2 regions of the Streptomyces sp. NPDC046261 genome follow, and region 2 is predicted to be linked to the other one. Evidence: riboswitches for the same ligand, from Rfam matches in the RefSeq annotation. Region 2 holds a riboswitch; the other holds the start of a gene.

Region 1 (14,441 bases), on a different contig from region 2:
CACGGCTCGGCCTCCGCTCCGTACTCCTGGTGACGGACCCGAACCTGGCCCGCCTGGGACTGCCGGCCCGCATCGCGCGCCGGATCGAGCAGGACGGCATCGCCGTGACCGTCTTCGACAGGACACTCGTCGAACCCACGGACGCGAGCTGCGCGGAGGCCGCGCGCGAGCTCGCCCATCTCGACGTCGACGGCTACGTGGCCCTGGGCGGCGGCAGCTCCATCGACACCGCCAAGATGATCAACCTCCTGCACAGCCACCCCGGCCGCGCCGTGCGCGACTACCTCAACAAGCCGATCGGCGCCGCCGCCGCGATTCCCGGACCGCTCAAACCCCTGATCGCCGTGCCCACCACGGCCGGCAGCGGCAGCGAGTGCACCGCCATGGTCGCCCTCGGCGTCACCGGCCTGAACGTCAAGACCGGCATCAGCGACCCGCTCCTGCGCCCCTCCCTCGCCCTGGTCGACCCGCTCACCACGCTCACCCTGCCCCCGGCCGTCACCGCCGCCTCCGGCTACGACGTCCTCACCCACGCCTGCGAGTCGTACACGGCCCGCCCCTACGACCGGCGCCCCGCCTACCGCACCCCCGCCGACCGGCCCCTGTACATCGGCGCCAACCCGGTCAGCGACATCTGGGCCGAGGAGGCCCTGCGGCTCGTCGGCCGCTATCTGCGCAGAGCCGTCCTCAACCCGCACGACGTGGAGGCCAGAGCGGCGATGAGCCGGGCCGCCACCTTCGCCGGGCTCGGCTTCGGCAACGCCGGCACCCACATCCCGCACGCCTGCGCCTACCCCATCGCCGGCCTCGTCCGCGAGTACCGGCCCCCCGGCTACGACGTCGGCCATCCGATGGTGCCGCACGGCAGCGCCGTCGTCGCCACGGCCGCCGCCGCGTTCGCGTTCACCTACCCCACCGCCCCCGAACGCCACCTGCGAGCAGCCGAACTGCTGGGCGCCGACCTCGCCGGCGTCACCGCCGCCAACGGCGCGGACGCGCTGCCCGCCACCCTGATGGGCCTCGTGGCGGACACCCAGGGCCCCACCGGCCTCGGCGACTTCGGCTACACCACGCGCGACCTGCCCGCGCTGGTCGAGGGCGCGCTCAAGCAGCAACGGCTCCTGGTGTGCTGCCCGCGCGACGTCGCCGCCCGCGACCTCCAGCGGATCCTGGCCGGTTCCCTGCACGGCTGACCCCCGCGCCGTGCCCCCACCGAGGAAGCCTGGTGTCCTTCGTGAACGTCCCCGCGAACGTCCCCGTGAACCCGCAGGCTCCACCCCACTACGCGGCCGTCATCGCCGGAAAGCGCGTCCCCACGGCCGAGTGGATCGACATCGTGGACCCCGCCCTCGGCCGCCCCTTCGCCCGCGCCGCCCGCTGTGGCACCGCGGAGACCGACGAGGCCGTGGCCGCCGCCCGCGACGCCTACGAGCACACCTGGCGGCACACCGCGCCCGCCGAGCGCGGCCGCCTGTGCCGCCGCGTCGCCGACGCGCTGCGCGCCGAGGCCGAGCTCCTCGCCCAGACCGAGACCCGCGACACCGGCAAGCCACTGGGCCAGTCCCGCACCGACGTCGACGTCGCCGCCCGCTACTTCGAGTTCTACGGCGGCGCCGTCGAGGCGCTCGCCGGCGAGACGCTGATCAGCCGGCCCGACCTGCTCGCCTTCACCCTGCGCGAGCCGTACGGCGTGTGCGGCCACATCATCCCGTGGAACTACCCCCTCCAGGTCGCCGCCCGCACCCTGGCCCCCGCCCTGGCCGCCGGCAACTGCTGCGTCCTCAAGCCCGCGGAGGACGCCCCGCTCACCCCGCTCCTCCTCGCCGGCATCGCCCTCGACGCCGGACTGCCGCCGGGCGTCCTCAACGTCGTACCGGGCTACGGGCCGGAGGCGGGCGCCGCCCTCGCCGCGCACCCCGGCGTGGACCACCTCGCCTTCACCGGCTCCCGCGAGGCCGGCGCGTCCGTGATGGCCGCCGCGGCCCGCACCATCGTGCCCGTCACCCTCGAACTGGGCGGCAAGTCACCCCACATCGTGCTCCCCGACTACGACCCCAAGCGCGCGGTGCCGCTGATCGTGGAGTCCATCACCGAGCACGCCGGCCAGAACTGCTCCGCGGGCAGCCGGCTGCTCGTCCACGCCCGCGTCCACGACGAGCTCGTCGCCGCCCTGGCGGCCGCCTTCCGCGCCCTGCGCATCGGCCCCGGGCTCACCGACCCCGACCTCGGCCCGCTGATCTCCGCCGCCCAGCGCGAGCGCGTCCTGGGCTACCTCCGCCTGGGCGCGCGCGACTGCGTCACCGTCACCGGCGGCGGGGTGCCGGCCGGGCCGGCCTACGAGGAGGGCTTCTACGTCCAACCGACCCTCCTGGACCGGGTGGACGCCGGCCACCCGGTGTTCACCGAGGAGATCTTCGGGCCGGTCCTGGCCGTCACGCCCTTCTCCTCGCTCGAGGAGGCCGTCCGCCTCGCCGAGGCCACCAGCTACGGCCTCGCCGCCGGCGTCTGGACACGTGACGTGGGCACCGCCCACTGGCTCGCCCGGCAGCTGCGCACCGGCCAGGTGTTCGTGAACAACTACAGCGCCGCCGGCGGGGTGGAACTGCCCTTCGGCGGCTGCAAACGGTCGGGCATCGGCGTGGAAAAAGGCTTCGAGGCGTTGCGCGAGTACACGCGCTGCAAAACGGTCGCGATCCACACGCGGCCGGGGGAATCGACCGTTTCCTATGAAGAGGGGTGCGAAGGGTGAACCATGTCCGAGGGGAGCGAAGTGCGAAGACACATGATCGGCAGATCTGTGGCGTGTGCGGCGGCGTCCGGTCGACCTCGGCCGCGGCGCTCGTCGACGCCCTCGACGAAATGCACGTGGCGCTCGCCGCGGCACAGAAACTGCTCGCGGAGTTCTTCGCCGAACACGGCGAGGACGGGAATCCACCGGGCACGGGCGCGCAGAACACCCGCGGCTCCCGGGACGTGTCGGTCAAGCAGGCCCTTTCCCTGCTGACGCCGCGGGAGCGCGAGGTCCTCGGGCTGGTGGCCCAGGGAAAGTCCAACCGCCAAGTGGCCAGCTCGCTGGAGATATCCGAGAAGACCGTCAAGAACCACCTGTCCGCGGTGTTCTCCAAAGTGGGCGCCGCGGATCGCACCCAGGCCGTGGTGTTCGGTATCCGGGGCGGCCTCGTCCGTATCGGCGGAGCCGCCTGACGCACGGTGTCAGTGTGCGGGAGCGCACCGGCCGGCGGACAGGGGACGGACTGTCGGCCCACCACGAATCCCTGCCACATTGGGGGACATGTTGAAGAACGTGGCCGCAGTGCTGCTCGACAACGTGCATCCCTTTGAACTCGGTGTCGTCTGCGAGGTGTTCGGCATCGACCGGCAGTCGGAAGGACTGCCCGCATACGACTTCGCGCTCGTCGCGGCGGAGTCCTTCTCGGTGCGGGCCGTCCCCGGCTTCACCATCAGCACGCCGTACGGTCTCGACCGCCTGGAGGACGCCGACCTGATAGCCGTGCCCGTCGGGGACGACTTCCACACCCGGGCCTTCCCCCCGGAGCTGCTGGCGGCCCTGCACCGGGCCGTCTCCCGCGGCGCCCGGGTGCTCAGCGTCTGCGTGGGCGCGTTCGTGCTCGCGGCCGCCGGCCTGCTGGACGGCCGCCGCTGCACCACGCACTGGCGCTACGCCGCCGCGCTCGCCGAGCGCTACCCCAAGGCCCTGGTCGAGCCCGGCGTGCTCTACGTCGACGCCGACCCGGTGATCACCTCCGCGGGCACCTCGGCGGGCATCGACGCCTGCCTGCACCTGGTCCGCAAGCTCCAGGGCAGCGAGGTCGCCAACGCCATAGCCCGCCGGATGGTGGTGCCCCCGCACCGCGAGGGCGGTCAGGCCCAGTACATCGAACGCCCCGTGCCCGACTGCCGGGAGGACGGCGTGCGCCAGGTGCTGGCCTGGATGGAGCTCCACCTCGACAAGGAACTGACCGTGGAGCAGCTCGCCGCCCAGGCGTGCATGTCCCCGCGGACCTTCGCCCGCCGCTTCCGCCAGGAGACCGGCACCACGCCCTACCGCTGGCTGCTCGGCCAGCGGGTGCTCTTCGCCCAGCGGCTGCTGGAGCGCACGGACGACACGGTGGAGTCCGTGGCCGCCCGCACCGGGTTCGCCAACGCGGCGGCCCTGCGCCACCAGTTCGTCCGCTCGCTCGGCACCACCCCGCACACCTACCGACGCATGTTCCGGGGGCCCGCACGGCTGTGACGGCCCGGGGCGCCCCGGCCGATGGGAGGACACCAATGCTGCACATCGCGGTGATCGGCGCGACCGGAGCGGTCGGCCGGGAGTGCCTGGGCCTGCTCGACGGCGGCATCGTGCCCGTGGCACGGGTGACGCCCGCGGCCTCCCCGCGCAGCGCCGGCCACGACCTGGGCGCCGAACTCGGCCTGAAGATGTCCGTGGCACCCGTCGTCGCCCTGGAGGACCTCGACCCCGAGGGCGTGGACGTGGCCGTCCTCAGCGCGGGCGCCGACATCAGCAGAGCGGTGGCGCGGCGGCTGGCCTCGGCCGGCGCGCTCGTCGTCGACAACAGCTCCGCGTTCCGCATGGACCCCGCCGTCCCCCTCGTCGTACCGCAGGTCAACCCCGACGCGCTGGCCTCGCGCCCCACCGGCGGCATCGTCGCCAACCCCAACTGCTCCACCATCCAGCTCGTGCGGGCCCTGCACCCGCTGCACACCCTCGCCGGGCTTGAGAGCGTGGTCGTCTCCACCTACCAGGCTGCCTCCGGGGGCGGCCTGCGGGGCCTGGAGGAACTGGCCCGGGACGCGGGCGAGGTGCTCGCCGCGCCCGGGGCGGCGGGCCCCGGCCTGCCGGGCGGCCGCTTCGGACAGCCCCTCGCCTTCAACCTGGTGCCCGAGATCGGCATGGCGGACGCGACCGGCTTCACCCACGAGGAGCGCAAGCTCGTGCGCGAACCCCGCAAGATCCTCGGCCTGCCGGAGCTGCGGCTGACCGCGACGGCGGTGCGGGTGCCGGTCTTCCACTGCCACTCCGAGGCCGTGTACGTGCGGCTGCGCGAGCCCGTCACGGCCGCCGGCGTCCACGACGCGCTGGCGGCGACGCCGGGGCTGCGGGTGCACCGCGACGGCTACCCGATGCCGCGCACGGTCTTCGCGACGGAAGAGGGCCGGGCCGCCGTGCACGTGGGACGGGTCCGCGTCGAGCCCGACGACCCGCGCGGGGTGTGGCTGTGGATCGTCGCCGACAACCTGTGGGTCGGCGCGGCGCTCAACGCCCTGCAGATCGTGCGGACCGCGGTGCGGTGGGGGTGGCTGCGGTGAGCACCCCGCTGGTCCTGAAGTTCGGCGGCGCCGCCTTCGCCGAACTCGACGGGTTCGCCCGCGTCGCCCGCCACGTGGCCGCCCGCTCCGCCGCCGGGCAGCCGGTGGTCGTCGTGGTCAGCGCCATGTCCGGCACCACCGGCCGGCTCCAGGAGACCCTCGAGCGGATCGCCCCCGACCCGCCCGCCCGGGCCGCCGCCATGCTGCTGACCAGCGGCGAGACCGTCAGCGTCGCGCTGCTCACCGCCGCCCTCGGCGCGGCCGGGGTGTCCGCTAGCGCGGTCCCCGCCGCGGCCACCGGGCTGCTCGGCGAGGGCCCGCCGCAGTGCGCCGAGCTCGTGCGCGCCGACCCCGGCCCGCTGTGCGCCGCGCTCGCCGCGCTTCCCGTGGCGGTGGTGCCCGGCGGCCAGGCCGTGGACGCCGGCGGGCGCACCGTCATGCTGGGCCGCAACAGCTCCGACCTGTCGGCGGTCGCCCTCGCCGGCGCCCTGGGCGCGCCGGTGTGCGAGCTGTTCTCCGATGTCCCGGGCGTCTGCACCGCCGACCCCCGCCTGGTCCCGGCCGCCCGCACCCTCGCCGGCGTCGACTACGCGACGGTCGCCCGCATGTCCGGCCACGGAGCCAAGGTCGTCCACGCCCGCGCCGTCGCCTGGGCCCGGCGCACCGGCGTCCTGCTGCACTGCCGCCCGCTGCCGCCACTGGAGGGCGAGGGCACGCGGGTGGGCGAGGGCCCCGCCTCCGCCGCCGTCGTCGTGGCCGCCCACGACGAGCGGCTCACCCGGGTCACCGCCCTGCACGCGGACGGGCGCGCCGAGCACGCCCTCGTCCCGCACCCCGAGGCCCCGGCCCGGGCCCGGCGCGCACACGAGGTGTTGTTTCCGGGGTCCGCCGGACAGGACGCCGCGCACCTGCCGCCCAAGGCCCGCTCCCCGCACAGCGATGTGCTGATCACCTGAGGGACGGGCGGAACATGAGCGAAAGGGGCCGGTACGGACGTATCCGTACCGGCCCCTCACAGGCTGTGCCCCGGGTGCTCCCGCGCCTTACAGCGAGGGGTACAGCGGGTGCCTGTCCGCCAGCGCCGTGACGCGGCCGCGCAGCGACGTGGCGTCGTAGGCCGGCTTCAGCGCCTCGGCGATGATGTCCGCGACCTCGCGGAAGTCCTCGGCCTGGAAGCCGCGGGTGGCCAGCGCCGGGGTGCCGATCCGCAGACCCGAGGTGACCATCGGGGGCCGGGGGTCGTTCGGGATGGCGTTGCGGTTGACCGTGATGCCGACCTCGTGGAGGCGGTCCTCGGCCTGCTGGCCGTCCAGCTCGGAGTTGCGCAGGTCCACCAGGACCAGGTGCACGTCCGTGCCGCCGGAGAGGACGGAGACGCCCACCTCCTTGACGTCGTCCGCCATCAGGCGCTCGGCCAGGATCTTGGCGCCCTCGAGCGTGCGCTGCTGGCGCTCCTTGAACTCCTCGCTGGCCGCGACCTTGAAGGAGACGGCCTTCGCCGCGATGACGTGCTCCAGCGGACCGCCCTGCTGGCCGGGGAAGACCGCGGAGTTGATCTTCTTGGCGAGCTCGGCCGTGGACAGGATGACACCGCCGCGCGGACCGCCGAGGGTCTTGTGCGTGGTGGTGGTCACGACGTGCGCGTGCGGCACCGGGGAGGGGTGCAGCCCGGCGGCGACCAGGCCCGCGAAGTGGGCCATGTCGACCATCAGGTACGCGCCGACCTCGTCCGCGATCCGGCGGAAGGCGGCGAAGTCCAGCTGGCGCGGGTAGGCGGACCAGCCGGCGACGATCAGCTTCGGGCGGTGCTCCTTGGCGAGGCGCTCGACCTCGTCCATGTCGACCAGGTTGGTCGCCTCGTCGACGTGGTACGCGACCACGTTGTAGAGCTTGCCCGAGAAGTTGATCTTCATGCCGTGGGTCAGGTGCCCGCCGTGGGCGAGGTTCAGACCCAGGATGGTGTCGCCCGGGCTGAGCAGGGCGAACATCGCGGCGGCGTTGGCCTGCGCGCCGGAGTGCGGCTGCACGTTGGCGTGCTCGGCGCCGAAGAGCGCCTTGATGCGGTCGATCGCGATCTGCTCGACGACGTCGACGTGCTCGCAGCCGCCGTAGTAGCGGCGGCCCGGGTAGCCCTCGGCGTACTTGTTGGTGAGGACCGAGCCCTGGGCCTCCATGACCGCGACCGGAGCGAAGTTCTCCGAGGCGATCATCTCGAGGGTGGACTGCTGGCGGTGGAGTTCGGCGTCGACAGCGGCGGCGACGTCGGGGTCGAGCTCATGGAGGGAGCTGTTCAGAAGCGACATGAGTTCTTCCTGGGCGGGGGACGGGCGGGGTCAGCCTGCGGTGAGGGCCGTGTACTCGTCGGCGGACATCAGGTCCTCCGGCTCGTCCGTGATCCTCACCTTGAACAGCCAGCCGCCCTCGAACGGGGCGGTGTTCACCAGCGCCGGGTCGTTCACGACGTCCTCGTTGATCTCGACGACCTCGCCGGAGACGGGGGCGTAGAGGTCGCTGACCGACTTGGTCGACTCCAGCTCACCACAGCTCTCGCCCGCGGTGACCGTGTCGCCGACAGCCGGCAGCTGGGCGTAGACGACGTCACCGAGCGAGTTGGCCGCGAACTCGGTGATGCCGATCGTCGCCACACCGTTGTCGACGGCCGACAGCCACTCGTGCTCCTTGCTGTAGCGGAGCTGCTGGGGGTTGCTCATGACTAGATTCTCCTGTACGCGCGTGAGTGGTCGTGCAAGGGGTCTTGACAGGTGGGATGAGGGGGGCTCAGCGTTCCCGCTTGTAGAACGGCAGGGCGACGACCTCGTACGGCTCATGCGTGCCGCGGATGTCCACCGATACCCCATCCGTCCCCGGAGCGGCGTGCGCCGCGTCGACGTAGGCGATCGCGATCGGCTTGCCGAGGGTCGGGGAGGGGGCACCCGAGGTGACCTCGCCCACCACCTGGCCGCCGGCCACGACGGGGTAGCCGGCGCGCGGCACCCGGCGGCCGGTCGCGATCAGGCCGACGAGCTTGCGCGGCGGCGCGCTCTCGGCGCGCTCCGCGGCGGCCAGCAGCGCCTCGCGGCCCACGAAGTCACCCGCCTTGTCGAACTTCACGACCCGGCCCAGACCCGCGTCGAACGGCGTCGTGGCGGTGGTCAGCTCGTGCCCGTACAGCGGCATGCCCGCCTCCAGGCGCAGCGTGTCGCGGCAGGACAGGCCGCAGGGCACCAGGCCCGCGTCCGCGCCCGCCTCGGTCAGGGCCTGCCACAGCTTCTCGGCGTCGGCCGGGGCGACGAACAGCTCGAAGCCGTCCTCGCCGGTGTACCCGGTACGGGCGATCAGCGCGGGCACGCCCGCGACGGTGCCCGGCAGGCCCGCGTAGTACTTCAGCCCGTCCAGGTCCGCGTCCGTGACGGACTTCAGGATGCCGGGGGAGGCCGGACCCTGGACGGCGATCAGCGCGTAGGCGTCCCGGTCGTCACGGACCGTGGTCTCGAAGCCGGCGGCCCGCTCGGTGAGCGCGTCCAGCACGACCTGCGCGTTGGAGGCGTTGGCGACGACCATGTACTCCTGCTCGGCCAGGCGGTAGACGATCAGGTCGTCCAGGATGCCGCCCCCGGCCTCGCAGATCATGGTGTAGCGGGCGCGGCCGACGGCCAGCGCGGAGAGGTTGCCCACCAGGGCGTGATCGAGGGCCTGCCCGGCCTGGGGGCCCGTAAGGGTGATCTCACCCATGTGGGAGAGGTCGAAGAGACCGGCGCGGGTGCGCACGGCGAGGTGCTCGTCGCGCTCGCTCCCGTAACGCAGGGGCATGTCCCAGCCCGCGAAGTCGGTCATGGTCGCGCCGAGCGCGCGGTGCAGCGCGTCGAGGGCGGTATGGCGGGGGGCTTCGGTCATGGTCAGGCTCCCGGACACGAGTCGGAGGTTGGCCTCCCCATCTGTCATCGGAACCTGAGAGGTTCACCGAGAGCCCCTTCACGGGCGGCTCGGCTTGCACCTTGGGTGGGGCCGCCGCCGCGAGGAACGGGGGCCCGCTTTTCAGATCTGCCTCACCCGCGCGGTACGGGGCCTGAGAGATTCAAGGGAGGAACTTGCTCCTTCGGCGCCCGGCGCCAGGGGCACCAGGACTCTCCCGCGCGGATTCGAGCGGCCGGTATGCAGTTGATAGACATGCCGTTGGCGCGCACATCATTGCACGTACGAGCGTGCGAGGGACTGCCCACGGCCCCATGAATTGGATTACCTTTTCTTTACATTCCGTGGGTAGGGGGCAGGCAACGGACGGGGGAGGGAAGGCGATCACGGTGCGTACGCACGTCGAGGGGGAGGTGCCGGACGCCGCGGCGGAGCCCCCGTCGCCGGCCGGGCGGCCCGCGGGGGTGCGCGACCTGCGCGGCGCCGGCCGCACCGCGCTGCGCTATCCGCTCGGTGACCTGCTCGTCGTCTCCGGGCTGCCCGGCAGCGGAAAGTCCACGCTGATACGGCGCGCCGTGGCGGCCGTGGACGGCAGCGGCACGCCCGTCCACTGCGTGGACTCCCAGGACGCCCGCGACCGCTTCGAGCGCCGCACCCCACGCCGGCTGCCCTACGCGCTCTACCGCCCCCTGGTGCGCCTGGCCCACTACGCCGCGCTGCGCCGCGCGCTGCGCTCGGGCGCGAGCGTCGTGGTGCACGACTGCGGGGAGCGCGGCTGGGTGCGCCGCTGGCTCGCCCACCACGCGCGGCGGCGCGGCGGCGCGGTCCATGTGCTGCTGCTCGCCGTGGAGCCGCACACCGCGCTCGCCGGCCAGGCCGCCCGCGGCCGCCGCGTCTCCCACCGCGCCTTCGCCCGCCACCGCCGCGCGATGACCCGCCTGCTCGAGACCGCCCTCGCGGGCCGCGTCCCGCCGGGCACCGCCTCCACCACCCTCCTCGACCGCCCCGCGGCCGACGCCCTGCGGACGATCACCTTCGGCCAGCCGCCGGCCGGGGTCCGGTTTCGGCCGGATGCCCGCCCCTGGCGCCCGCTTCGGGACACCCCCCGGCCGCCGCGCGGGCCCAGCCGTTAAGGTGCGGGTGCGGTGGTGACGAGACGGTGGTTGGGACAGGTGAACGTGTCCGAGCAGTACGGGTGGGGCCCGGAGCACAGCGGCGGCGGGGCCGGGACATGGCCCGCCAATGAACTCGAAGAGGTGCTCTCCGCCTCGCTGGGCGTGCCCGACGCGGGCGCCCGCATCGTGGAGGTGCTCGGCCGCAGCAGCGTGTGGGTCCCGCTTCCTAATGGCGGCGGCCCCGACAGCCCGGACCTCGACCTGCCGACCCTGGAGCTGGACGGCGCCGCGTACGTACCGGTCTTCAGCTCCCAGGAGCAGTTCCTGAAGATCGCGGGCGAGCGGATGCCGTTCGCCGTGGCCCCCGCCGTGGAGTTCGCCCGGGGCCTGCCCCCGCAGGTCGGCATCGCGGTCAACCCGGACGGCGCGGTCAGCGTGCCCCTGCCGCCGCCCGCCGTCGCCGCCCTGTGCCGCGCCGGCCGTACGGCCCTGGACGGCGACGCCACCGGCGGCCGCGTGCGCCTGTTCGAGCCGGACTGGCAGGACGAGCCCACCGCGTTCCTGGCCGCCGCCGGCCTGCGGTTCGCGGCCGCCGAGGTCGTGCGGACCGCGCGCCGCACCCTGGCCAGCGTGGAGGGCGCCGACCCGGCGCTGTTCGTCGGCGTGGAACTGGACCTGCCCGACCCCACGAGCCGCGCCGCCGCCATGGAGGCCCTGGGCCGGGCGCTGGGCGAGGTGGCCGTTCCCTGGCCCGTACAGCTGGTCTTCCTCGACGTGGCGCACGACCCGGTGGGTGACTGGATGCGCTCGCGTGTGCGTCCGTTCTACGACCGTGACCTGTGACAGCTCTCATGCCCGCGGCCGCGGGCTCGTAAGCTGGTGGGAACAGACGGCCAAGAGAAGAGGCGGACCCAGGTGAGCGCGGGCGCGGAGAGCGGCGTGGAGCAGGTGCTGCGCCAGGTGGCGCCCGGCCGGTACGACACGTACGAGGCGCTGTTGGGCGCCCTCGCCGAGGGCCGGGTCTGGATGCTGCTGTGGCACGGCCAGGCCGGCTCCCCCGACGCCCAGTACGGGAACATGGAGGTCGACGGGCTCGGCTACGCGCCCTGTGTGACCTCCGCTCAGGAGCTCGCCGCCAGCGGCTGGAACCGCGCCCACGAGGTCGTCACCGGCCGGGACATCGCCGCCTCCCTCTACCCCGACCGCTGGGGCCTGTGGCTCAACCCGCACGCGCCCGGCGGCGGCGTCGGCATCCCCTGGCTCGACCTGCGCCGCATCACCGCCGGCCTGGACCGGCTGCCCGCCGGCCCCCTGCGGCTGAGCGAACCGGCCGTGGACATCCCGCAGTTCTACGCCCTGCTCGGGCAGAACGCCCACCGCACGCCCGTGGTCCGCGCGCTGCGCCGCGCCTGGGTGCAGCCCGCGCTCGGCACGCCGTACCTGGCCGTCGGGCTCGACCTGTACGACACTTCCCCGGCGGCGGTGGAATCGGTGCGGCTGATGATGCAGCAGTCGGTCGGCGTGGTCCCGGAGGGGCTGCCGGTCTCGACGGTGTCGATGGCCGACGAGTACGACCCGGTCGCGATGTGGATGCGCGCCAACGCCCGGCCGTTCTTCGACCGTGACGCCTACGGCGGGGCGACCGCCCCGGCCCCTGCCACGGGCCCCGCCGCCGGCTACGGCTACCCCCCTCAGCAGGGCTGGCAGGCCGGGACGTACTGACCCGCGCCGGGGCACCGCCCCGCTGCGGGGTCCCCTGTGTCCGTATAACGGAAGCCTCCTACGCACATCACGGTTGCGCATACTTTGCGGATGAGGTCTGGCGGGTGATCGCGGGCCCGTTGAAGACTCCCGCCAACAAGGGCCACGGCCCTTCGTAGGCCGGAGCCACCCGTACGACCTGCTGCGCGTGAACGTCCGTACCTCCGCATCTCCTGCGTCCTCGCACTCTCGTTCACCCCGAGATGTCCCGCATCCTCCGTACCTTTCGCGCCATTTACGCCTTCCGCACCTCCGCACCTCCGCACCATTCGCACCCGATGTGAACAAGCCGCGCTGTACGCGGCGGGTGCCGTCACCGGCCATCGCCGGGCGGCGCCGGTCGAGAGGGGTCCACCAGACGATGACGTCACCACTGCACGACACGGGCGCGGCCGAGGCCGCTGCCGACGGCGTGGGAACGGTCCCCGCCGGCGTCCCGGCGAAGGCCATCGAGGGCCGCTCCCCCTGGCGTATCGCCTGGATCCGACTCAAGCGCGACAAGGTGGCCCTGACCGGCGGCATCGTGGTGCTGCTGCTCATTGTCGTGGCGCTCTTCGCGCCGGTCATCGTGGGGCTGCTCGGCCATCCACCGAACGAATTCCATGAAGAAACGATTGATCCGCTCTTCAGCACGCCCAAGGGCGCCTGGGGAGGCATCAGTTCCGACTTCCTCTTCGGCGTCGAGCCGGGCAACGGGCGCGATGTGTTCAGCCGCGTCGTCTACGGCGCCCGGGTCTCGCTGCTCGTGGCCTTCCTGGCGGCGGTCGTCGCCGTGCTGATCGGCACGGTGCTGGGCATCGTCGCCGGCTACTTCGGCGGCTGGGTCGACGCGGTCGTCAGCCGCGTCATGGACCTGCTGCTGGCCTTCCCCCAGCTGCTGTTCATCATCGCCCTGGTCTCGGTCGTGCCCAACTCCCTGTGGGGGCTGACCGGTTCGGGCGTGCGCATGGCCGTGCTGATCGCGGTGATCGGGTTCTTCGGCTGGCCGTACGTCGGGCGCATCGTCCGCGGGCAGACGCTCTCGCTCAGGGAGCGCGAGTACGTGGAGGCGGCCCGCAGCCTGGGCGCCGGGCGGTTGTACATCCTCTTCCGCGAGCTGCTGCCCAACCTCGTGGCGCCGATCACCGTCTACGCCACCTTGATGATCCCCACCAATGTGCTCACCGAGGCCGCGCTGAGCTTCCTCGGCGCCGGGGTCAAGCCCCCGACCGCCTCCTGGGGACAGATGCTCTCCAAGGCCGTCACCACCTACGAGGCCGACCCGATGTTCATGATCATCCCCGGTCTGGCCATCTTCGTCACCGTGCTGGCCTTCAACCTCTTCGGCGACGGAGTGCGGGACGCCCTGGACCCGAAGGGCTCGCGCTGACGTTCCCTGCCCCTGTGCACGACCGCCCCTGTCGATCCGTCAGGAGGCCGTTCCCGAAATCCGCCGGCCCGTCCCCCGGGCGGCGTCAATCACGGAGGTCGCGACATCTTGACACACCGGAGTACTTCCAGGCGCGGACTGGCCGCGGGGGCGGCCCTCGTGGTCGCGGCCCTGCTCTCCACCACCGCCTGCGGCGGCGGTGGCGGCGACAAGAACGGCAAGGGCGGCGGCAAGGCCGCGGGCTTCAACGCCGGCTTCAACAAGCTCGCCAACCCGTCCGACAAGAAGGGCGGCGAGCTGAAGTTCATCGGCACCCAGGACGCCGACAGCTGGGACCCCCAGCGCGGCTACTACGGCTTCATGTGGGACTTCGCCCGCTATTACACCCGCACCCTGGTCACCCCCAAGCCCGCACCGGGCCCCGAGAGCTCGACGGTGGTGGCCGACATGGCCACCGACACCGGCCAGGTCTCGGCCGACAAGAAGACCTACACCTTCAAGTTGCGTGACGGCCTGACGTGGGAGGACGGCCAGCCCATCACGGCGCAGCAAATCAAGTACGGCATCGAGCGCACCTGGGCCCAGGACAAGATCTCCGGCGGCCCGACCTGGCTGATGCAGGTCCTGGACCCCGACAAGCAGTACAAGGGCCCCTACAAGGACGAGAGCAAGGACAAGCTCGGCCTGAAGGCGATCGAGACGCCGGACGAGAAGACGATCATCTTCAAACTGCCCAAGCCCAACGGCGACTTCCTGCAGATGCTCGCCATCCCCGCGGCCGCCCCCGTGCGCCCGGACAAGGACACCGTGGAGCGGTACGGGCAGAAGCCCTTCTCCAGCGGCCCCTACAAATGGGTCTCGTACGAGCCCAACAAGGGCCTGGAGCTGGTGCGCAACGACAAGTGGAACCGTGATTCCGACCCGGTCCGCAAGGCCCTGCCGGACAAGAT
Region 2 (14,441 bases):
TCGCGCCACAGCTCGCGGCCGAAGAGAAAGGGCGAGTTGGCGCCGACGGCTATCTGGGCGGCCGCGACGGCCTGCGCGGCGTTCCACACCGCGGCGAACCGTCCCGGGGTGACCTGCAGGTGCAGTTGCACGGACGTACAGGCGGCCTCGGGCGCGATGGACCGGGCGGTGCAGGTGAGATGCTCGACGCCGGAGATGTCGATGGTGAACTCCTCGCCCCGGGCGGCCACCACCTGGTCGTTGAGCAGGTGGTACCGGTCCGCGACGGACAGGCTCGTGGGCACCAGGTCACGGCTGGTGAGCGTCGGCAGAATTCCGATCATGACGATTCCGGAATCGACTTCCATGGCCTTGCGGTCGGCGTAGGACAGGCCGGTGCGCAACTCCTCGGCAAGCTGGTCCAGAACCCTTCCCGAGAGCCGGTGAGGGACGATGTTCACTTCCAGGTTGAACTGTCCGAGCTCGGTCTGGAAATCATGGCTGGCGATGCGTTCCAGCACCTCCGCATTCACCATGCTCGGCATGCCGTCGGGGCCCGCGAGATTCAGCTCGATCTCCAGCCCCATAAGATTCCGGGGGCGGTCGAACCGCTTCTCCGCCAGCAGCCTCGCCAGCCCTTCCAGACACTGCCGGAGCTTGTCCCGGTGGTGCTGTCGGTCGGCGAGGTCGAACCCCATGGCCACGACCTTCTCACCCATTCAAGCGTCCCTCCTCGTGCGGGTCGCCCCCGGCGCCGACCTCCGTGTCACGGTCGATGATGCCCAGGCGACGCGATCCATAACGCCTCACGGCGGCCGCATACCCGGTAGGCTCTCGCCGAGCGCACTCCGGCACATTCCGTCGGCATAAAGGGGTCGCCGGAGCGCAGCACAATGCGCTGGTGATAAACACCGATCGGATCCGGCCTACCGTATACGGAGAAAAGGCCGAGGTCATGAGCGCCAGCCGGTCACAAAAACACCGAAATCCCCCCTGGAACGGGTCCCGATTTGCCCTTGCCGGAAATACGGGCGACAGCTAGACGAAACATCATGTGAACATGTGTCGTATAAACTCCGGAATGAGGCAGAGAGTAGGCGCCCTGGAGTCGGTCCCGGCCCCCTCTGACCCCGCACGCCGACAGCGTCGTCCGCACCTGCCCAGCTCCACCGTGTCTCCGAAGCGAGAGGCGACCCACACCATGCCGCTGCATGTCCCCCCTGCCCCCGCGCCTGCCCTGCGCAGCGTCCGCACGGCCCTCGGTTCCCCCACCGCCGTCCGTGAGGCCCGCACCCCGTCGCTGACGTCCGCCCGGACGCCGCTGACCCCCGAACTCCCGCTGCCCGTCCATGTCCTGGAACGCGTCACCCCGCGCGGCGCGGCGCCCCGCACCCGGCTCACCGGCTGGCGCTTCCTCATCCGGGGCGGCGACCGCGCGGTGGCCGCGGGCGAGGCGATGCTCACGCCCGACGGCTGGGCCTTCTCCCACTTCTTCGAAGGTCCCTACCTGGCGTCCACCGAGCGCGCGCTGCGCCAGGCGGAGGCGTTGCCCACGCCGTACCAGCCGCGGCTGCTGTCCGTGCCGGAGTTGTACATGCTCACGCTCTGGCTGCACGCCGACATCGCGGCCGACGCCTCGTCAGAGCTGTTCGCCCCGGGGGACCTTCTGGTGCCGCTCGCCCCGGCGCCGCCCGGCATCGCCGCCCACCGCCCCCACCGGGTGGCCGATCTGCTGCCCATGCTCACCCTCCGGCTGACCCCCGGACCCGCGCTCAAGGCGACCGCCTGAGCGGGCCGTACGCGCACGCGCCCCGCGCCTCCCGGGACCGGGAAGTCGCGGGGCGCACCGCTGTCCCCACCCTCACCCCCACGGGCTAGCCCACCGGGGTCAGCCCGAACCACCCAAAGGGACTGTCGAGTTGGAGGCAACCGCCCGCATGGGTGATGCGTCATCACCCTGTGAGGAGCGTCACTGTGAAATCCCTGCGGAATCAGGCCCGTAGGGCAACACTGGGACCGACCGACGATTGATTACGGGGGGCGGCATGACCACCGCATCGAGCCGCAGGACAGCCACCACATCAGAGCGAAAGATCCCTTCCATGTGCCAGCACCAGCCCACGTGCCCGTCAGCCGACTCCGCCGACCGGGAGGCCGCCCATCTCGTGGCCGCCTACCCGGAGCAGGGATGGAGTCTGCTGTGCAATGGCGTCCTCTGCTTCGAGGACACCGGTGAGCTGCTGCCGGACGGGCAGATCATCGCGCCGCACCGGTCGCTCGGCACCGACCATGTGGTGACGGCCGCCTAGCGCGGCATCTACCCTGCACCACCTCATATGACACACGGAAAAACGTGACACACAGAAAAACATGAAGGGGCCGGCCCGGCGCGAACGCCGAACCGGCCCCGACCCGTGTGCGGGCCCGCCGGGTCAGCCGTCGTATTCGTCCATGGGCGGGCAGGAGCAGACCAGGTTGCGGTCGCCGTACGCACCGTCCACGCGGCGCACCGGCGGCCAGTACTTGTCGGCGGGCGTCACCCCGGCCGGGAAGACGGCGTCCTCGCGGCTGTACGGGTGCTCCCAGGCCCCGGCCACCGAGGCGGCGGTGTGCGGGGCGTTCCGCAGCGGGTTGTCGTCCTTGTCCCACTCCCCCGAGCCGACCTTCTCGATCTCGGCGCGGATGGCGATCATCGCCTCACAGAAACGATCCAGCTCGGTGAGGTCCTCGCTCTCCGTCGGCTCGATCATCAGCGTTCCGGCCACCGGGAAGGACATCGTCGGCGCGTGGAAACCGTAGTCGATGAGCCGCTTGGCGACGTCGTCGACGCTCACTCCGGTCGCCTTGGTCAGCGGCCGCAGGTCCACGATGCACTCGTGCGCGACCAGCCCGTTGGGACCGGTGTAGAGCACCGGGTAGTGCGGCTCCAGGCGCTTGGCGATGTAGTTGGCGCCGAGCACCGCGACCTGGGTGGCGCGCTTGAGGCCCTCGCCGCCCATCAGCCGGACGTACGCCCAGGAGATCGGCAGGATGCCGGCGGAGCCCCAGGGGGCGGCCGAGATCGGGCCGACACCCGTCTCCGGGCCCGCGGTGGGCTGCAGCGGGTGGTTGGGCAGGTACGGGGCGAGGTGGGCGCGGACGGCCACCGGGCCGACGCCCGGACCGCCGCCGCCGTGCGGGATGCAGAAGGTCTTGTGCAGGTTCAGGTGCGAGACGTCGCCGCCGAACTCGCCCGGCTTGGCCACGCCCACCAGCGCGTTGAGGTTCGCGCCGTCGACGTAGACCTGGCCACCCGCCTCGTGCACCGCCGCGCAGATGTCGGCGACATGCTCCTCGAAGACGCCGTGCGTGGACGGGTAGGTGATCATCAGCACGGCGAGCTCGTCGCGGTGCTTGTCGATCTTGGCGCGCAGGTCCTCGGCGTCGACCTCGCCGTCGTCGGCGGTCTTGACGACGACGACCTTCATGCCGGCCATCACGGCGCTCGCGGCGTTGGTGCCGTGGGCGGAGGACGGGATGAGGCAGACGGTGCGCTGCTCGTCGCCGTTGGCGCGGTGGTAGGCCCGGACGGCCAGCAGGCCCGCGAGCTCGCCCTGCGAGCCGGCGTTGGGCTGGAGGGAGACCTTGTCGTAGCCGGTGACCTCGGCGAGCCGCTCCTCCAGCTCGGTGATGAGCGTGAGGTAGCCCCCGGCCTGCTCGACCGGCGCGAAGGGGTGCAGCGCGCCGAACTCGGGCCAGGTGACCGGCTCCATCTCGGTGGTGGCGTTGAGCTTCATGGTGCAGGAGCCGAGCGGGATCATGCCGCGGTCCAGGGCGTAATCCCGGTCGGCGAGGCGGCGCAGGTAGCGCAGCATCGCGGTCTCGGAGCGGTGCTGGTGGAAGACCGGGTGGGTGAGGTAGTCGCCGGTGCGCAGCAGGTTCTCGGGGAGTGCCTCGGCCGTGGTGGCGTCGAGCGCCTCGACGTCCGCCCGCACGCCGAACGCGGCCCACACCGACGCCAGCCGGTCGCGGGTGGTGGTCTCGTCGCAGGCGATGCCGACGTGGTCGGCGTCGGTCAGGCGCAGGTTGACGCCGCGCTCGCGGGCGGCCTCGACGACCTCGGCGGCCCGGCCGGGGACGCGCGCGGTGAGGGTGTCGAAGAAGGAGCCGTGCACGACCTCGACCCCGCCGGCGCGCAGGCCCTCGGCGAGCACGCCGGCGTAACGGTGGGTGCGGCGCGCGATGGCGGCGAGGCCCTCGGGGCCGTGGTAGACGGCGTACATGCCGGCCATGACGGCGAGCAGCACCTGGGCGGTGCAGATGTTGCTCGTGGCCTTCTCGCGGCGGATGTGCTGCTCGCGGGTCTGCAGGGCGAGCCGGTAGGCCTTGTCGCCGTCCGCGTCGACGGAGACGCCGACGAGGCGGCCGGGGAGGCTGCGGGCGAACTGTTCGCGTACGGCCATGAAGCCGGCGTGCGGTCCGCCGAAGCCCATGGGGACGCCGAAGCGCTGGCTGGTGCCGACCGCGATGTCGGCGCCGAGCTCGCCGGGCGGGGTGAGCAGCGTCAGGGCCAGCAGGTCGGCGGCGACGGTGACGACGGCGCCGAGGCCGTGGGCCTGCTCGATGACCGGGCGCAGGTCGCGCACGGCGCCGGAGGCACCGGGGTACTGGAGCAGGACGCCGAAGACGCCGCGCTCGGCGATGTCGGCGGGGATGCCGGCTGAGAGGTCGGCGACGACGACCTCGACGCCGGTGGGCTCGGCGCGCGTCTGTATGACCGCGATCGTCTGCGGGAGGGTGTCGGCGTCGACCAGGAAGACGCCGTTCTTGACCTTGCCGACGCGGCGGGAGAGCGACATCGCCTCGGCGGCGGCGGTGCCCTCGTCGAGGAGGGAGGCGCCGGAGGTGGGCAGGCCGGTCAGGTCGGCGACGACGGTCTGGAAGTTGAGGAGCGCCTCGAGCCGGCCCTGGGAGATCTCGGGCTGGTAGGGCGTGTAGGCCGTGTACCAGGCAGGGTTCTCCATGACGTTGCGCAGGATCACCGGCGGCGTGAAGGTGCCGTGGTAGCCGAGGCCGATCATGGGGGCGAGGACCTCGTTGCGGTCCGCGAGGGTGCGCAGCTCGGCGAGGACCTCGGCCTCGCTGCGGGCGGCGGGCAGCCGGAGCGCCTCGGCGCTCTTGATCACCTCGGGCACGGCGGCCGCGGTGAGTTCGTCGAGCGAGCCGAAGCCGACCTGGGCGAGCATCTTCGCCTGGGCGCCGGCGTCGGGGCCGATGTGGCGGGCCTCGAACGGAGTGCCGCGTTCCAGGTCGGAAAGGGAGCTGCGGTGGGCTGTCATCTGCGGAGGCCTCCTGGTCGTCACGACCTGCGAGGGGTACCACGGCGCGGGTACCCGGACGGCCTCCCCCTCTGTCATCTCAACCTGAGAGCTTCACCGGGCCATGCTGCGGCCCGGCTTTCACCGTCGGTGAGGAAGGGCTCGGCGTCGTGCCTGACCGGGGCCCGCCCTGCTTTCCAGAGTGACCTCGCCTGTGCGGTACGTGTGCCTGAGAGATTCCGGGGAGGATTTGCTCCTTCGGCGCCTCCGTCGGCTCCCAACATCTCGGCTGGGTTTCGAAGGAGGACTCTCCCGCACGGGGTCTGCGGCCAATCGCCAGCCTACCAGCGCGGCTTTCCGGGCGGATCTCCCGAGTGGCCGGTTCCCGCTTTGTGGCTTTTCGTGGTTTCCACAGGGTGCTGACGGGCTCCGCGGGGCGTCCGAGGGCACGCGGACGGCCGGCCCCCGCAGACGCGATCAAGGGAGGAACCGTGCAGACCGACATCGATCCCCGGAGCCTGATCGGCCGGAAGGCCTTCGACCGCGACGGTGCGAAGATCGGCACGGTGGACGAGGTCTACCTCGACGACGCGACCGGGGAACCGGAGTGGGCCGCCGTACGCACCGGGCTGTTCGGCCGGGACGCGTTCGTACCGCTGGAGCCGAGTCGCGTCGAGGGCGACGTCCTGCGCATCCCCTACGACCGGGCCCTGATCAGGGAGGCACCGGGCTTCGGGGTGGGCCGGCACCTCTCGCCGGAGCAGGAGCTGCAGCTCTACCACCACTACGGGCTCGAACTGCCCGGCGGCTCCGACGCCTCCGGCCCCGCAGGCCCCTCAGGCACCCCGGGCACCTGAGCCCCCGGCTCCCGGACGAGCGGCAGCGGGTCGGCCGGTTCGAGCGCGGGGTCGTCGACGCGGAACGTGCGGACCCGCCCGGGTGCGGACCAGGGCTCCTCGAAGCGGACGGTGACCCGCCCCACCCCGCTGCCCTGCACCCAGCCGTTCCCGTACTCCGCGTGCCGCACGTCCAGCCCCGGCAGCCACTGGCGGGGCGGCTCCGGGGCGGCCGGGGCCTCCTGGGGCTCGGCGCTGTCCTGGGCGGCGGCCCCGGCGGCCTGCTCCGCCTCGCTGGCGGCCTGCGCGAAGAGGTCCTCCTGGGTGTAGTCGGCGAGCCCGGAGACCCCGACGCCCAGGAGCCGCACGCCCATGGTGGTGTCGACGCCGTCGAGCAGCCGGGCCGCCGCCTCCCGCACCACCGCCGGGTCGTCGGTGGGGCCGCGCAACGTCTCCGAGCGGGTCAGCGTCGAGAAGTCGTAGCTGCGCACCTTGATGACCACCGTGCGCCCTGAGCGGCCGGCCTCGCGCAGCCGCCGCACGCACCGGTCGGCGAGGCGGGCGAGCTCCAGCTGGACCCGGGTGCGGTCGGTGAGGTCCTCGGCGAAGGTGTCCTCCGCCGAGACGGACTTGGCGTCCCGCTCGGCGACGACGGGCCGGTCGTCGTGGCCGGTGGCGAGCGCGTGCAGGCCGGCGCCATGGGCCTTGCCGAGCAGGCGCACCAGCTCGTCCTCGCCCGCCTCGGCCGTCTCGGCCACGGTGGTGATCCCGGCCCGGCGCAACGTTTCAGCGGTGGCGGGCCCCACTCCGGGGATGGCACGGACCGACATGGGGCCGAGTATCTCCAGCTCCGTGCCGGGCTCGATGACGACCAGGCCGTCGGGCTTGGCCTCCTCCGAGGCGATCTTGGCGAGCATCTTGGAGCCGGCGAGCCCGACGGAACCGGTGAGCCCGGTGGCCGCCGCGATGTCCCGCCGCAACCGCTCCCCCACGGCCCGGACCGCCGCCGAGGTGGGCTCCACGCCGCCCGCCTCGAGGTCGACGAACGCCTCGTCCAGGCTCAGCGGCTCCACCAGCGGCGACAGCTCGCCGAGCAGCCGCATGACCACCTGGCTGACCTGCTGGTACAGCCGGAAGCGCGGGGTGAGGTAGGCGGCGTGCGGGCAGAGCCTGCGGGCCTGGGCCGTGGCCATGGCGGAGTGGACGCCGAAGACCCGCGCCTCGTACGAGGCGGTGGCCACCACGCCGCGCGACCCGATCCCCCCGACGACCACGGGCTTTCCGCGCAGGCTGGGCTTGGCCGCCTGCTCCACCGAAGCGTAGAAAGCGTCCATGTCCAGATGGAGAATCGTCGGCGCACCCCTCACATGTCAGATGCTGCCGCATGCCACTGACAATGGCGCCCACCTGCGACGAAGCGCCCCTCGCGGCGACGCGGGGGGCGCTTCGGTCCTGCGGTCCGGCCGGGCTCAGCCGGCCCGGTTGCGGCGCCGCGCCAGCTCGTCGGCCGGATTGTGGCCCACCAGCGTCTCCCCGGTGTCCACCCGCTCGCCGTGCAGCTGCGCCAGCGCGCTCTCCACATCACGCCAGACGACGCCCACCGCGATCCCGAAGACCCCCTGACCGCCCTGGAGCAGGTCGACGACCTCGTCGGGCGAGGTGCACTCGTACACCGTGGCGCCGTCGCTCATCAGCGTCATCTGCGCCAGATCCGCCATGCCGCGCGTGCGCAGGTGCTGCACCGCGGTGCGGATGTTCTGCAGGGAGACCCCGGTGTCCAGCAGCCGCTTCACGATCTTCAGGACGACGACGTCCCGGAAGCTGTAGAGCCGCTGACTGCCCGAGCCGTATGCGGGCCGCACGCTGGGCTCCACGAGCCCGGTGCGTGCCCAGTAGTCCAGCTGCCGGTAGGTGATCCCCGCCGCCGCGCATGCCGTCGGCCCCCGGTATCCGATGTCCTCCGAGCTCCTGGAGCCGGCAGAGCCGTCGGAACCACCGGAATCACTCCCCCGCGGAGTGGTGACCGCCGCCGTAGCGGAATAGCGGGGCACTGGTTCGACCGTTCCCCCATGCAGCGGATACGGACCGCCAACCGCCGTACCGTCGCCCGTGCTTCTCACGCCGACCTCCGTCCTTGACCTGCCTTCTCGACGGTAGGCAGTCGCTCGGGGTGCGTCAACGATCGCCACACTCGGCACGCCGAGTGATAATCACCCTGAGAGTGGTTTTACGTGTCCAGGTAGCGGGAAAGGCTACTCGAATGCGCCGTGCGGCAGCCCCGACGCGGCCGTCCCGCACCGCCCCGGCCGCCGGGGCACGCCCGTCGCGGCGCGCCTCACTGGCTGTTGGTGCCGAAGTCCTCCGGCGAGATCTGGTCGAGGAACTCGCGGAACTTCTCCACCTCGTCCTCCTGCTCGTCCGGGATGGCGATGCCCGCGTCGTCCAGCACCCCGTCACTGCCGTAGATCGGCGTGCCGGTGCGCAGTGCCAGCGCTATGGCGTCGGACGGCCTCGCGCTGACCTCCACCCCGCTGGCGAAGACGAGCTCCGCGTAGAACACGCCCTCGCGCAGATCCGTGATGCGGACCTCCGCGAGCTGCTGCCCGACCGCCTCCAGCACGTCCTTGAACAGGTCGTGGGTCAGCGGGCGGGCCGGCGCCATGCCCTGCTGGGCGAAGGCGATGGCCGTCGCCTCCCCGGGTCCGATCCAGATCGGGAGGTAACGGTCGCCTCCCACTTCACGCAGGAGCACGATCGGCTGGTTGGAGGGCATTTCCACCCGGACACCCACGACATCGAGCTCGTTCACACAGCAACCCTAGGACGTGCCCGGCAGGTTTGGGTAGTCGGGCACTGTCGGTCACTGTCCGCGCGGGTGCAGCGCGGTCCGCACCAGGGCGGCGTGCAGCCGCACGGACAAGGCGGCCAGCTCCTTGGCGGTGGCCTCGGCATGTGCCCTGGTCTGCGGGTTGCGGTGCCTCCGGAGAGGTGCGATCACCTGTTCGATAAGCCCGGCCTCGCGGTCGGCGGCGGCCTTGACGGCCCGCAGGTGGCGCGGCTCCAGGCCGAAACCGCCCAGATCCGCGACCAGCCTTGCGATCGTCACGGAATCGACATCGAATCCGCCGTCCGGGTGGGCACAGAGCAGCCCGTAGGACTCCCACTCCGCGAGCTCGTCCTCACTCACGCCCGCGGTGGCCAGCAGCTCCGCCCTGCCGATGCGGGCGGCCGTGCGGCCCTCCGGGGCACCCGCGCCTCCGTCGGCGCCCTCCGGGCCCTCAGCGGCGTCCAGGAGGTCCAGCGCGTCACGGGGCTGTGCCGGAGCGGGCAGCTGGACCCGCTCACCCCGGGCCATGGCGTCCAGCTGCTCCCGGATGACCTTGAGCGGCAGGTAGTGATCGCGCTGCATCCGCAGCACGTGGCCGAGCCGCTCCACGTCCTCCGTGCTGAACTTGCGGTAGCCGGACGGCGTGCGCTGCGGCTCCACCAGGCCCTCCGCCTCCAGAAAACGGATCTTGGAGATGGTGACCTCGGGGAACTCCTCGCGCAGCAGGTTGAGCACCGTTCCGATGCTCACCAGCCGGCCTTCCGCACCGGCGGCACCGGAAGGTCCGGTACCGCCCGACGGTGTTCGAAGCATGGACCTTCCCTGGGGGTACCTCCCGGACGGAGTCCGGGGGAGGGTCAGATGCCCCGCTGGCTGCCGAAGAAGACCAGCCGGTACTTGCCGATCTGGACCTCGTCGCCGTTGGACAGGGCGACCGAGTCGATGGGCTCGCGGTTGACGTACGTGCCGTTGAGGCTGCCGACGTCGGTGACGGTGAAGCCGCCGTCCTGCTCCCGGCGGAACTCCACGTGCCGGCGCGAGACCGTGACGTCGTCGAGGAAGATGTCGCTCTGCGGGTGCCGGCCCGCGGTGGTCACATCGGCATCCAGCAGGAAGCGGCTGCCGGAGTTGGGGCCGCGGCGGACCACCAGCAGGGCCGAGCCGAGCGGCAGGGCGTCGACCGCCGCCTGCGCCTCCGGCGACAGGGCGGGGATCTGCGTCTGGCCGGTCGTCTCCGAGTCGTACGCCTCGAGACCGGAGATGGAAATGGTCGACGTCGTCTCCGACGCGCGCTCGGCCACGGCTCCCGGCCGCAGCGGCGCACCGCAGTTGGAACAGAACCGACTGGCCTCGGCGTTCCGGTGGCCACACCTCGTACATACCGGCAAGGCAAACCCTCCACCCGCACTTGAGGTTGCTGGTGCCTCGAAACCTATGCGCCCCGCCTGGGCAGGGTCAACAGAGGACGCGCCCTGACTGCCCGGAATGTCGCCTCCCGGCGTCCCCGTGACGTCCCTCTGGTCGCGGAACAGCGGACGGCCTTCCTGGCCCCCCTCGCCGCCGTCCACCGGACGCGACGCCCGGTGCCGGGCGGTGCCGCCCTCCTGGCGTGCGCTCTTGCCGAACAACTTCGCAAACAACTTCACGGGCGATTCCCCTTGACCGAAACAGACCCGCCCGTGGGGCAGGACAAACCCTTGCTGCACACACCGTCCGACCTGGACATCCTTACAACGTCCGCAGTCAACAGACAGTTTCCATCACGCACCACGAACTTGGTGCGGCGACCCCCCGCAACCGCCCGCCCTCCCCACGGGCCCCGACCGCGCGCCGGTCTCACTGCGATGACGACCGAGCGTAGTCAGGCCGCTTCGCCGGGCGCAAGGCATCCACAATGATCTTCTCAGACCGGGAGACGGAGACGACGGCCTGCTCCTTCTCCAGAGTCTGCACCACACCACCGGGGATGTTCAGCGCGGGCTCCAGGTCCTGGGGCTTGCCGATGACCTTGAACTTATAGGGCTGGGAGACCTTCTTGCCATCGATCTCCACCTTTCCGGCAGAGCCGGAAAAATACGTGTCGGCGACGACCCGCACATCGTTGATCTGGATCGCCTCCGCCCCCGCCGCCCGCAGCTCCTGGATGGTGTCGAGCAGCTTGTCCGCCTCGACCGCACCCTTGGCGTCGCTCACCGTGAGCTCGATGCCCGGCCCCTGTGCCGCCACCGTACCGGCGAGCACCCCGAGCTGCTCCTCCTTCTGCGCCGTCTGCTTACGGGCCTCCGCGGCCTGGTTGGAACTGCTCTCCAGCTCCGAGCGCTGATTGTCCAGCCGCCGCTTCTCGTCCTCGAGCCGCTTGGTCCGGTTGTCCAGCTCGTCGAGGATCCGCACGAGGTCCTCCTGCCGGGCACCGCGCAGCGCGCTGGTGTCGCTCGTCGAGCGCACCTGGATGGCCAGCCCGAGGCCGAGCACGCACAGCAGCACCGCCACGGTGAGCTGCGCCCGCGTCAACCTGGGGGGCCACAGCCCGTTCATCAGCCGTTGACGTCCCGTCAACGGCGCGGCCGCCGGAGCCGCTTCCGATCCGGGCTCGGCCGCCTCCTCGGACCGCGGCTCCGGCTCGGGGTGAACCGGCCGCTCCGGCTCGCCGGCCTCGCCCTTTCCGGCCGGCGGCTCGTCGGGCCCGGACCGCGCCCGCGGCTCCGGCTCCTCCCCCGACGGCTCCGGTTCCGGCTGCTGTGCGCCCTGCGACGGCTTCGGCTCCTTCGGGCCCTTCGGCTCCTTCGGCCCCTCGGGGCGACCCGGCTCTCCGGACTTCTCCGGGGTGTCGTCAGTGCTCATCGGTCTCACGCCCGGAAGATGTGCCGCCGGATGGCGGCGGCATTGGAGAAGATACGGATACCCAGGACGACCACCACGCCCGTGGACAACTGCGCCCCGACACCGAGCTTGTCGCCCAGGAAGACGATCAGCGCGGCGACGACCACATTGGACAGGAACGACACGACGAAGACCTTGTCGTCGAAGATGCCGTCCAGCATGGCGCGCAGGCCGCCGAACACCGCGTCCAGCGCCGCCACGACGGCGATGGGGAGGTAGGGCTCGACCGCCGTCGGCACCACGGGGCGGACGACCAGTCCGACCACGACTCCCACGATGAGGCCCAATACGGCGATCACGATCTGCCCTTTCCTGGCTTTGCGGTACGTACGATCAGACTCGGCGCGGCCGGCAGCCGGACCTCGTCCTGGGCGGAAATGCTCGCGCGGATCCCGTAGTTCTGCTGCAGCACATGCAGATACTGGCCGTCGGCACTGTCCTGGAAAGCGGTGCTCAACCGCTGACCGTTCCCGATCGCCAGCACCGTGTACGGCGGCACCAGCGGCTTGTTGTCGACCAGTATGGCGTCACCCGCGGCCCTGATCGCCGACAGTGCGGTCAGCCGCTGCCCGTTGACCGAGATCGCCTCGGCACCGGACTGCCACAGGCCGTTGACGATGCGCTGCATGTCACGGTCGCGCACGCGCCCCGTATCGGAGAAGCCACTGCTCTCCCGGGGCCCATTGCCACCCGTTTTGGCCTGTTTGGCATCGTCGACGACCACTTTGACCCCGGGCCCTCGCACCGGCGTGGCGCCCGCGAGCAGGGACACCAACTCGGCCTGGTCCCCACCGTGTTTCTGCAGCACGTCACGCTGCTTCGTACCGACCGCGGCGCGCAGGGTGTCGACGTTCTTCTGCAGCGTGTCGGCGGCCGCCGTCTCCGCCTCGATCCGCTGGATGAGCTGCTCGCGCTCCTTGGCCAGCGTCGGTGCCGATATGCGCGCCTGCACCGCCCCCAGGGTCACCACCACGGCCGACAGCATGAGCGCGGCGGCGAGCCCCAACTTGGCACGCAAAGTGCTCGGAAGGCCCTTGCCGCCCTCGCCGCGCCGGGCCGCCGCCTCCGCGTAGCCGTCGTCGAGGCTGTGATCCATCACATTGGTCAGCAGCGACATCGAGGCATCGGGGCGCGGCGGCGGCGATGAGGTGCTCCGAACGGGGGGCTGCTGCGACATGCCGCACATCGTCGCACGTCGGGGGCGTCGTCTCCCAATGGCCCCACCGGCGCGCCGGATCCGGGACAGATCCGGAACATTCCAGGAACAGGGAGACGACGCCCCTCACGCACCGGTCACATTCCGCCCCACGGGCTCAGCGTCCGGCACCGTCCACGACCGAGGACCACTCGTCCAGCAGCGCCTGCGCGGAGGCGTCGTCAGGACCCTCCGCCCACAGGTGCGTCACCGCCTCGGCGGGGTCGGGCAGCACCATCACCCAGCGCCCGTCCGCCTCGACCACCCGCACACCGTCGGTCGTATCGACCGACCGGTCCCCCGCGGCCTCCACGACATGCCGCATGACCAGGCCCTTGACGGCCCACGGCGTCGCCAGGTCACGGCGCAGGACATGCGCCCGGGGGATGCGTGCGTCTATCTGGCTCAGCGTGAGCTGGGTACGCGCCACCAGCCCGATGAGACGTACGAACGCGGCCGTACCGTCGAAGACGCTGCTGGACTCCGGAACGATGAAGCCGCCGCGGCCGTCCCCGCCGAAGATCGTCGACTCCGCCCGGCCGACCCTCGTGAGGTCGTCGGGCGACGTGGTCGTCCACTCCACCTGCGTGCCGTGGTACGCGGCCACCTGCTCGGCGATACGGGTCGTGGTCACCGGCAGCGCCACCCGTCCGCTGCGCCGCTCGGCGGCGACCAGGTCGAGCAGCACCAGCAGGGCACGGTCGTCCTCGACGATCCGCCCCCGCTCGTCCACGAGCGAGATCCGCTCGCCCACGGGGTCGAACCGCACGCCGAAGGCCGCCCGCGCCGACGCGACGATCTCGCCCAGCCGCACGAGGCCGGAGCGGCGGGTGTCGGGGGTCTCGGTCGGGCGCGCCTCGTCGAGGCCGGGGTTGATGGTGAGCGCGTCCACGCCGAGCCGGCCGAGGAGGCTGGGCAGAACAAGCCCCGCGCTGCCGTTGGAGGCGTCGACGACCACCTTGAGGCCGGCCTCCGCGACGCCGGTGGTGTCCACGGACCTCAGCAGCGAGCCGGTGTAGGAGTCATAAACGCTGGAGGGGAAGGACAGATCGCCGATCTCCCCCGGGAAGGCACGCCGGTACTCCTGGCGGGCGTAGACCCGGTCGAGCTTGCGCTGCCCGGCCTGCGAGAGGTCGGCCCCGCGCTCGTCCAGGAACATGATGTCCACCGAGTCCGGCACACCCGGGGACGTACGGATCATGATGCCGCCGGCGCTGCCCCGCGCGGTCTGCTGACGGGCCACGGGCAGCGGTACGTTCTCCAGGTCCCGCACGTCGATGGCGCTGGCCTGGAGGGCGGAGATCACCGCGCGCTTGAGCGCCCGCGCGCCACGGGAGTGGTCACGTGCCGTGGTGACGGTCGCGCCCTTCTTGAGGGTGGTGGCGTACGCGCCGGCGAGCCGCACCGCGAGCTCGGGGGTGATCTCC

The links. A riboswitch is a leader RNA that binds a small molecule or an ion and turns the genes downstream of it on or off. The one in region 2 is predicted to bind glycine.
Region 1: it holds a riboswitch for glycine, as region 2 does, so the genes downstream of both, gcvT (glycine cleavage system aminomethyltransferase GcvT) here and gcvP (aminomethyl-transferring glycine dehydrogenase) in region 2, are expected to answer to the same signal.

The regions. Positions count from the first base shown of each region.
Region 1 covers NZ_JBEYZU010000001.1:686,863-701,303, forward strand. The annotation lists gene ABZ956_RS03175 (hydroxyacid-oxoacid transhydrogenase) at 1-1,193, shown strand, start outside; gene ABZ956_RS03180 (aldehyde dehydrogenase family protein) at 1,226-2,749, shown strand; gene ABZ956_RS03185 (response regulator transcription factor) at 2,803-3,204, shown strand; gene ABZ956_RS03190 (helix-turn-helix domain-containing protein) at 3,293-4,255, shown strand; gene ABZ956_RS03195 (aspartate-semialdehyde dehydrogenase) at 4,291-5,334, shown strand; gene ABZ956_RS03200 (hypothetical protein) at 5,331-6,290, shown strand; gene glyA (serine hydroxymethyltransferase) at 6,378-7,637, opposite strand; gene gcvH (glycine cleavage system protein GcvH) at 7,668-8,045, opposite strand; gene gcvT (glycine cleavage system aminomethyltransferase GcvT) at 8,113-9,228, opposite strand; glycine riboswitch at 9,380-9,476, opposite strand; gene ABZ956_RS03220 (AAA family ATPase) at 9,660-10,379, shown strand; gene ABZ956_RS03225 (enhanced serine sensitivity protein SseB) at 10,425-11,204, shown strand; gene ABZ956_RS03230 (enhanced serine sensitivity protein SseB C-terminal domain-containing protein) at 11,277-12,083, shown strand; gene ABZ956_RS03235 (ABC transporter permease) at 12,484-13,491, shown strand; gene ABZ956_RS03240 (ABC transporter substrate-binding protein) at 13,597-14,441, shown strand, end outside.
Region 2 covers NZ_JBEYZU010000003.1:2,092-16,532, reverse strand. The annotation lists gene ABZ956_RS06935 (glutamate--cysteine ligase) at 1-698, opposite strand, end outside; gene ABZ956_RS06930 (hypothetical protein) at 1,181-1,768, shown strand; gene ABZ956_RS06925 (DUF5999 family protein) at 2,082-2,288, shown strand; gene gcvP (aminomethyl-transferring glycine dehydrogenase) at 2,412-5,297, opposite strand; glycine riboswitch at 5,484-5,601, opposite strand; gene ABZ956_RS06915 (PRC-barrel domain-containing protein) at 5,768-6,133, shown strand; gene ABZ956_RS06910 (DNA polymerase IV) at 6,061-7,479, opposite strand; gene ABZ956_RS06905 (MerR family transcriptional regulator) at 7,582-8,232, opposite strand; gene ABZ956_RS06900 (bifunctional nuclease family protein) at 8,448-8,921, opposite strand; gene ABZ956_RS06895 (MerR family transcriptional regulator) at 8,973-9,752, opposite strand; gene ABZ956_RS06890 (FHA domain-containing protein) at 9,797-10,240, opposite strand; partial or broken gene ABZ956_RS06885 (zinc ribbon domain-containing protein) at 10,259-10,507, opposite strand; gene ABZ956_RS06880 (DUF881 domain-containing protein) at 10,776-11,780, opposite strand; gene ABZ956_RS06875 (small basic family protein) at 11,786-12,118, opposite strand; gene ABZ956_RS06870 (DUF881 domain-containing protein) at 12,115-13,005, opposite strand; gene ABZ956_RS06865 (mannose-1-phosphate guanyltransferase) at 13,133-14,441, opposite strand, start outside.